3 regions of the Streptomyces sp. NPDC005435 genome follow, and region 2 is predicted to be linked to each of the others. Evidence: riboswitches for the same ligand, from Rfam matches in the RefSeq annotation. Region 2 holds a riboswitch; each other region holds the start of a gene.

Region 1 (2,259 bases), on a different contig from region 2:
GAGGCGATGTGGTCGCGGCCGATGCGGATGCCCGCCCGGTACAGACCCCGCCAGCCCATCGAGGGGTTGGCCTCGTGCAGCTCCCAGACGGCCGAGGTCTGGGTCACCGTCACGTCGTCCAGCACGCCGAGCGAACCGATGATGACGCCGGCCAGCAGAAGACCGCTCATGTCGATCGACGGATAGAGCCCGTGGATCAGCCCCGTGCTGTCGTCGGTGTTCCCGGTGAGCGCGGCCCAGCCGATGAACTGCGAGCCGAGAAAGCCGATCAGCATCAGCGAGACCAATGTGCCGAGCACCGCGACCGACGTACGGGCGGACAGCCCGTGGCACATGTAGAGGGCGATCAGCATGATGGCGCTCGATCCGACCACCGCCACCAGGAGCGGATTCGAACCCTGGAGTATCGCGGGCAGGATGAACAGGGTCAGCACCAGGAAGCTGACGGCCAGCGCGACCAGCGCCATGACACCGCGCAGCCGCCCCACCACCACGACGGCGACGGCGAAGATCCCGGCGAGCAGTGCCATGGGGAACTGCCGGTTCACGTCGGTGACGGAGTACTGCAGGTCCTTGGGCGCCGAGGGCTCGTAGGCGACCACGACCTGTTCGCCCTGGTGCAACTGCCGGGTCTGGTCGGGCTGGACGATCTCGGTGAAGGTGCGGCCCCGGTCCTTGCCGGTGTCGACCCGGACCGTCGCCTTCTTGCAGGTGCCCTTCCCCGCCTGGGCGGTCGCGCCGGCGCCGGAGGAGGCGTTGTCACCGAGGGACGAACCCCCCGAGGCGTTCACGGACTTGCAGCTCACCGACAGGACCCGGGTGACCGTGGCCTGCTGGGTCTGGCGGTCGAAGCCGACCCCTGAGCGCTGGTGCGGCGGGGCGCCCCCGGGCCAGAGCACCACGAGCCCGACCACGACGGCGGCCGTGAACGGGATCAGGATCGCCGCGATGACCTTGCGCAGATGCCGGGACACCGGAGCCGCGGGGCCATGGCTGTGCGAGTGGCCATGACTGTGGCCGGGAGAGCCGTGACCATGGCCCGGTTCCTGGTCGCCGCCGGAGCCCGCGTGGTACCCGTGCGCGTCTCCGGGGCCGCCGCCGGAGCCCTGTCCGCCCCCGCCTGCCGGGCCGCCGCCCTGTCCGGGGCCGTGCCGATGGGGCGGCCCGGGCGGGGGAAAGGGAGGCTGATGTGTCGTGGTCACCGTCCGATCATTGCAAGAACGACCGAGGCCCACTGTTCTTCCCGTCAGAAGGGGCGCTAGCGTGGAGGCACCTTTGCACACGCGGGAGCTCGGAGCACCGGGCTGAGAGGGCGCTGACCTCCGTCTTCGCGATGTTTCACGTGGAACCGTGGTTCCACCGGACCATCTGCGGACGGAAATCGCTGCGTCGACCGCCGAACCTGTTACCGGGTAATGCCGGCGTAGGGAGTAGGTCTCATGACCAACAAGGACGCACGCACGCCTGCCTCCACGCAGAACGCGACCAAGGGGTCGCCGGACGCGGAGGCCGGGAAGTCCAACGGCTGGCACAAGGCGTACCTCGCGGGCTCACGCCCCGATGTACACGTGCCGGTCCGTCAGGTGCACCTGACCAACGGACGGTCGGTCACGCTCTACGACACATCGGGGCCGTACACCGACCCCGCCGTCCCCACCGATGTCCGGCGGGGACTGACCCCGCTGCGGGAGAACTGGATCGTCGCGCGGGGCGACACCGAGGAGTACGCCGGGCGCCCCGTCCGGCCCGAGGACGACGGCATCAAGCACACCTCGCCGCGCGGCGGGCTGCGGAACCTGGACGCGGTCTTCCCCGGCCGCCCCCGGCTGCCGCGCCGCAGCCGTGACGGCGGTGCGGTCACGCAGCTCGCCTACGCGGCGCGGGGCGAGATCACGCCCGAGATGGAGTTCGTGGCCCTCCGCGAGAACGTGTCCCCGGAGGTGGTCCGCGAGGAGATCGCCGCCGGTCGCGCGGTGCTGCCCGCCAACGTCAACCACCCCGAGATCGAGCCGATGATCATCGGCAAGCGCTTCCTGGTGAAGGTCAACGCCAACATCGGCAACTCCGCCGTCACCTCCTCCATCGAGGAGGAGGTGGAGAAGATGACCTGGGCGACCCGCTGGGGCGCCGACACGGTCATGGACCTCTCCACCGGCCGCAACATCCACACCACGCGCGAGTGGGTGCTGCGCAACTCCCCCGTGCCCATCGGCACGGTGCCGCTCTACCAGGCCCTGGAGAAGGTCGACGGCAAGGCCG
Region 2 (2,259 bases):
TGGCGGGACGGGCGCCGATGCCGACGACGACGGCGTCGGCGGGCAGCCGGGTGCCGTCGGAGAGCACCACCGCGCCGGGCTCGACACGCTCCACGCGCGCGCCGGTGCGCAGCTCGACGCCCGCCGCCTCGTACCAGCCGGCCATCGGGGCGGCGGCCTCCGCGGGCAGCGCCTCGGCCAGCGGCCGGTCCGCGGCCTCGACGACGGTGACGGCGCAGCCCGCCTCGCGCGCGGCGGTGGCGAACTCGGCGCCGATCCAGCCCGCGCCGACCACGACGACGTCGTGCTGCCCGGCGAGGACCGGGCGCAGCCGCTGGGCGTCGTCCAGGGTGCGCAGCAGATGCACGCCGGGCGCGTCGTCCGTGCCGGGCAGCCGGACCGGATCGGCGCCGGTGGCGAGGACCAGCGCGTCGTACGGGACGGGACCGGCCTCGGTGTCCAGCTCGTGGTCGGCGGGGCGTACGCCGACGGCGGCGACGCCGAGCCTGAGGTCGATGCCGAGGGAGGCGAAGTCCACGTCGAAGGCGGAGTCCTCGGCCGTGCCGAGGAGGAGGCCCTTGGACAGCGGCGGCCGGTCGTACGGCTTGTGCGGCTCGTCGCCGATCAGGGTGATGGTCCCGTCGAAGCCCTGCTCGCGCAGGGCGACCGCGGTCTGCACCCCGGCCATGCCCGCCCCGGCGACGACCACGCGCCGCCCGCCCTCCGCGCCCTCCGGCGCTGTCTGCTCGCTCACCCGGCCACCATAGACGGCCGCGCGATCACCGGCGCCGACCTCGCCCGCGCGCCCGGGCCGCCATACCGGTGCCCTGGGCCGAGGACTAGGGTGGCCACCGTAGAAAGCACTCGCGGGAGCCCGGACGCACCGGGCTGAGAGGGAGGCTGGCGGCCTCCGACCGTACGAACCTGATCCGGGTCATGCCGGCGAAGGGAGGGGCTGGACGCCCATGCACGCACGTACGTCCAAACAGCCTGGTCCGCACGTTCACGGGGACTCCGGCAAAGCGGGCGCGAGCGACGTGCTCGTGGTCGGCGGCGGGATCATCGGCCTGGTCACGGCGTGGCGGGCCGCGCTGCGCGGGCTCGCCGTCACCGTGGTGGACCCCGAGCCCGGCGGCGGTGCCGCGCGGGTCGCGGCGGGGATGCTCGCCGCCGTCACCGAGCTGCACTACGGCGAGGAGGCGCTGCTCGCCCTCAACCTGGAGTCGGCCCGCCGCTACCCGGACTTCGCCGCCGAGCTGACGGAGGCGACCGGGCTCGGCCTCGGCTACCGCCGCTGCGGCACCCTCGCGGTCGCGCTCGACGCCGACGACCGCGCCCATCTGCGCGAACTGCACGCGCTCCAGCTCCGCTCGGGTCTGGAGTCGGAGTGGCTGAGCGGGCGCGAGTGCCGCCGCCTGGAGCCGATGCTGGCGCCGGGCGTGCGCGGCGGACTCCGGGTGGACGGGGACCACCAGATCGACCCGAGACGGCTCGCCACGGCCCTCGTGCTGGCCTGCGAGCGGGCCGGGGTGGCGTTCCACCGGTCCTGGGCCGCACGGCTCGACATGGCCGGTGAGCGGGCCGTGGGAGTCACCTCCGAGGACGGCACCGTGCTGCGCGCCCCTCGGGTGGTCCTCGCGGGCGGCAGCACCAGCGGACGGCTCACCGGGGTCCCCGCGGACGTGCTGCCGCCGGTGCGCCCGGTCAAGGGCCAGGTGCTGCGGCTGACCGTGCCGCCCCGGTACGCCCCGTTCCTCAGCCGCACCGTCCGGGCCGTGGTGCGCGGCGGCCAGGTCTATCTGGTGCCCCGCGAGAACGGCGAGCTGGTCGTCGGCGCCACCACCGAGGAGCAGGGCTGGGACACCACGGTGACCGCGGGCGGGGTGTACGAGCTGCTGCGCGACGCCCATGAACTGGTGCCCGGGATCACCGAGCTGCCGCTGACCGAGACCGGCGCGGGACTGCGCCCCGGCTCCCCCGACAACGCCCCGCTGCTCGGCGCCTCCGGCCTGGACGGGCTGCTGCTCGCCACCGGCCACCACCGCAACGGCGTGCTGCTCACGCCCGTCACCGGCGACGTCATGGCGGACCTGCTGACCGGGGCCGAACTGCCGGAGGTGGCCCGCCCGTTCACCCCGGCCCGGTTCGCCGCCACGACCGCCGCCGCGCCCGCGGGCGCCGTATCCACCACCCTGGAGCACTCCGCATGAACATCTCCGTCAACGGGGAGCCCCGCGAGGTGGCCCCCGGCACCGCGCTCGACGCCCTGGTGCGGGCCCT
Region 3 (2,259 bases), on a different contig from region 2:
CACCTTCCAAGCACCGAACCTGGGGCGCCCGAGGCCGACCAACGCTGACAGTAGGCACCCACGGGTGACCACCCCCACCCCGCTCCGGCCTGGGCACCCGGTGTCGATCTGCGACACTAGAACCACCATGCCCAAGCCCGGAGAACTCACTTTCGTCGCGCCGCGCGGAGCCAAGAAGCCGCCGCGGCATCTTGCCGATCTCACGCCTGCCGAGCGCAAGGACGCTGTCGCGGAGGCCGGGGAGAAGCCGTTCCGCGCCAAGCAGCTGTCGCAGCACTACTTCGCCCGGTTCGCGCACGACCCCGAGGAGTGGACGGACATTCCGGCCGGCTCGCGGGAGAAGCTGCGGGAGGCGCTGTTCCCGGAGCTGATGTCGGTGGTCCGGCATCTGTCGACGGACCAGGGGACCACCCGCAAGACCCTGTGGCGGCTGTTCGACGGCACGCTCGTGGAGTCGGTGCTGATGCGGTACCCGGACCGGGTGACCATGTGCATCAGCAGCCAGGCCGGATGCGGGATGAACTGTCCGTTCTGCGCGACCGGTCAGGCCGGACTCGACCGGAACCTGTCCACCGCCGAGATCGTGCACCAGATCGTGGACGGGATGCGGGCGCTCAGGGACGGGGAAGTGCCCGGCGGGCCCGCGCGGCTCTCCAACATCGTCTTCATGGGGATGGGCGAGCCGCTCGCCAACTACAAGCGGGTCGTCCAAGCCATTCGCGCGCTCACCGATCCCGCTCCCGACGGGCTCGGGCTGTCGCAGCGTGGCATCACCGTGTCGACGGTCGGGCTCGTCCCCGCCATCCACCGCTTCGCGGACGAGGGCTTCAAGTGCCGGCTCGCGATCTCCCTGCACGCCCCCGACGACGAGCTGCGCGACACCCTCGTCCCCGTGAACACGCGGTGGAAGGTGCGCGAGGTGCTGGACGCAGGCTTCGAGTACGCGGAGAAGTCGGGCCGCCGGCTGTCCATCGAGTACGCGCTGATCCGGGACATCAACGACCAGGCGTGGCGCGGTGACCGGCTCGGCCGGCTGCTCAAGGGCCGGCCCGTGCACGTCAACCTGATCCCGCTGAACCCGACGCCGGGCTCCAAGTGGACCGCCTCCCGCCCCGAGGACGAGAAGGCGTTCGTGGAGGCCATCGCCGCGCACGGCGTTCCGGTGACCGTCCGGGACACCCGCGGTCAGGAGATCGACGGGGCGTGTGGTCAGCTCGCCGCAACCGAGCGGTAACCTGGGCCGGTCCACACAACTTCATATCTGTCATACATCTGCATATTCCGACAGGGGAGCGCCACAGCGCTGAGAGTGCGGCACCAAGGCCCGCAGACCCTCTGAACCTCGCCCAGGTCATTCTGGGTAGGAAGTTCGGTCACCACTCAAGCTGTTGCGCCCTGCCCGGGTTCCGTCCGCGGAGACCGGGCAGGGCCGCGTCTCTTCCTGGCCAGACCCAGGAGGAACATCCAGTGCACACCAAGACCCTTGTGGCCGCGGCGGTCGGCCTCGGCATGGTCACGCTGTCCGCGTGCGGCTCCAGTGCCGCCGGCGGCGGGCACACGGCCGCCGGCACCAAGACCGTGACCCTGGTCAGCCACGACTCGTGGGCCGCGTCCAAGAGCGTCGTCAAGGACTTCGAGAAGCAGTCCGGCTACAAGGTCCGCGTCCTCAAGGACGGCGATGCGGGGCAAGCCGTCAACAAGGCGATCCTCACCAAGGACCACCCCCAGGGCGACGTCCTCTTCGGCGTCGACAACACCCTGCTCTCCCGCGCCCTCGACAACGGCCTCTTCGAGCCGTACACCGCCAAGGGCCTCGACCAGGTCGACCCCGCCTTCCAGCTCGACGGCGACAAGCACCGCGTCACGCCCGTCGACTACGGCGACATCTGCGTCAACTACGACAAGGCGTACTTCACCCGGCACAAGCTCACACCCCCGCAAAACTTCGCCGACCTCGCCGACCCGAAGTACAAGAACCTCCTGGTCACCGAGAACGCCTCCACCTCCTCGCCCGGCCTCGGCTTCCTGCTCGGCAGCGCCGCCCGCTACGGCGACAAGGGCTGGGAGGGCTACTGGAAGAAGCTCAAGGCCAACGGCGTGAAGGTCGTGGACGGCTGGGAGCAGGCCTACTACCAGGAGTTCTCCGGCTCCTCCGAGGGGAAGAAGGCGGGCGGCGACCGTCCGCTCGTCGTCTCCTACGCCTCCTCGCCGCCCGCCGAGGTCATCTACGCCAAGAAGCGGCCCTCGACCGCCCCGACC

Evidence for each region. A riboswitch is a leader RNA that binds a small molecule or an ion and turns the genes downstream of it on or off. The one in region 2 is predicted to bind thiamine pyrophosphate.
Region 1: linked by a shared signal. The riboswitch ahead of thiC (phosphomethylpyrimidine synthase ThiC) and the one ahead of thiO (glycine oxidase ThiO) in region 2 are both predicted to bind thiamine pyrophosphate.
Region 3: linked by a shared signal. The riboswitch ahead of AB0898_RS17780 (thiamine ABC transporter substrate-binding protein) and the one ahead of thiO (glycine oxidase ThiO) in region 2 are both predicted to bind thiamine pyrophosphate.

What each region holds. Positions count from the first base shown of each region.
Region 1 is NZ_JBEXEQ010000001.1:485,682-487,940, forward strand. It holds gene AB0898_RS02280 (YibE/F family protein) at 1-1,202, opposite strand, end outside; TPP riboswitch at 1,274-1,447, shown strand; gene thiC (phosphomethylpyrimidine synthase ThiC) at 1,440-2,259, shown strand, end outside.
Region 2 is NZ_JBEXEQ010000015.1:130,030-132,288, forward strand. It holds gene AB0898_RS20700 (FAD-dependent oxidoreductase) at 1-733, opposite strand, end outside; TPP riboswitch at 836-947, shown strand; gene thiO (glycine oxidase ThiO) at 945-2,189, shown strand; gene thiS (sulfur carrier protein ThiS) at 2,186-2,259, shown strand, end outside.
Region 3 is NZ_JBEXEQ010000012.1:217,140-219,398, forward strand. It holds gene rlmN (23S rRNA (adenine(2503)-C(2))-methyltransferase RlmN) at 128-1,234, shown strand; TPP riboswitch at 1,277-1,385, shown strand; gene AB0898_RS17780 (thiamine ABC transporter substrate-binding protein) at 1,468-2,259, shown strand, end outside.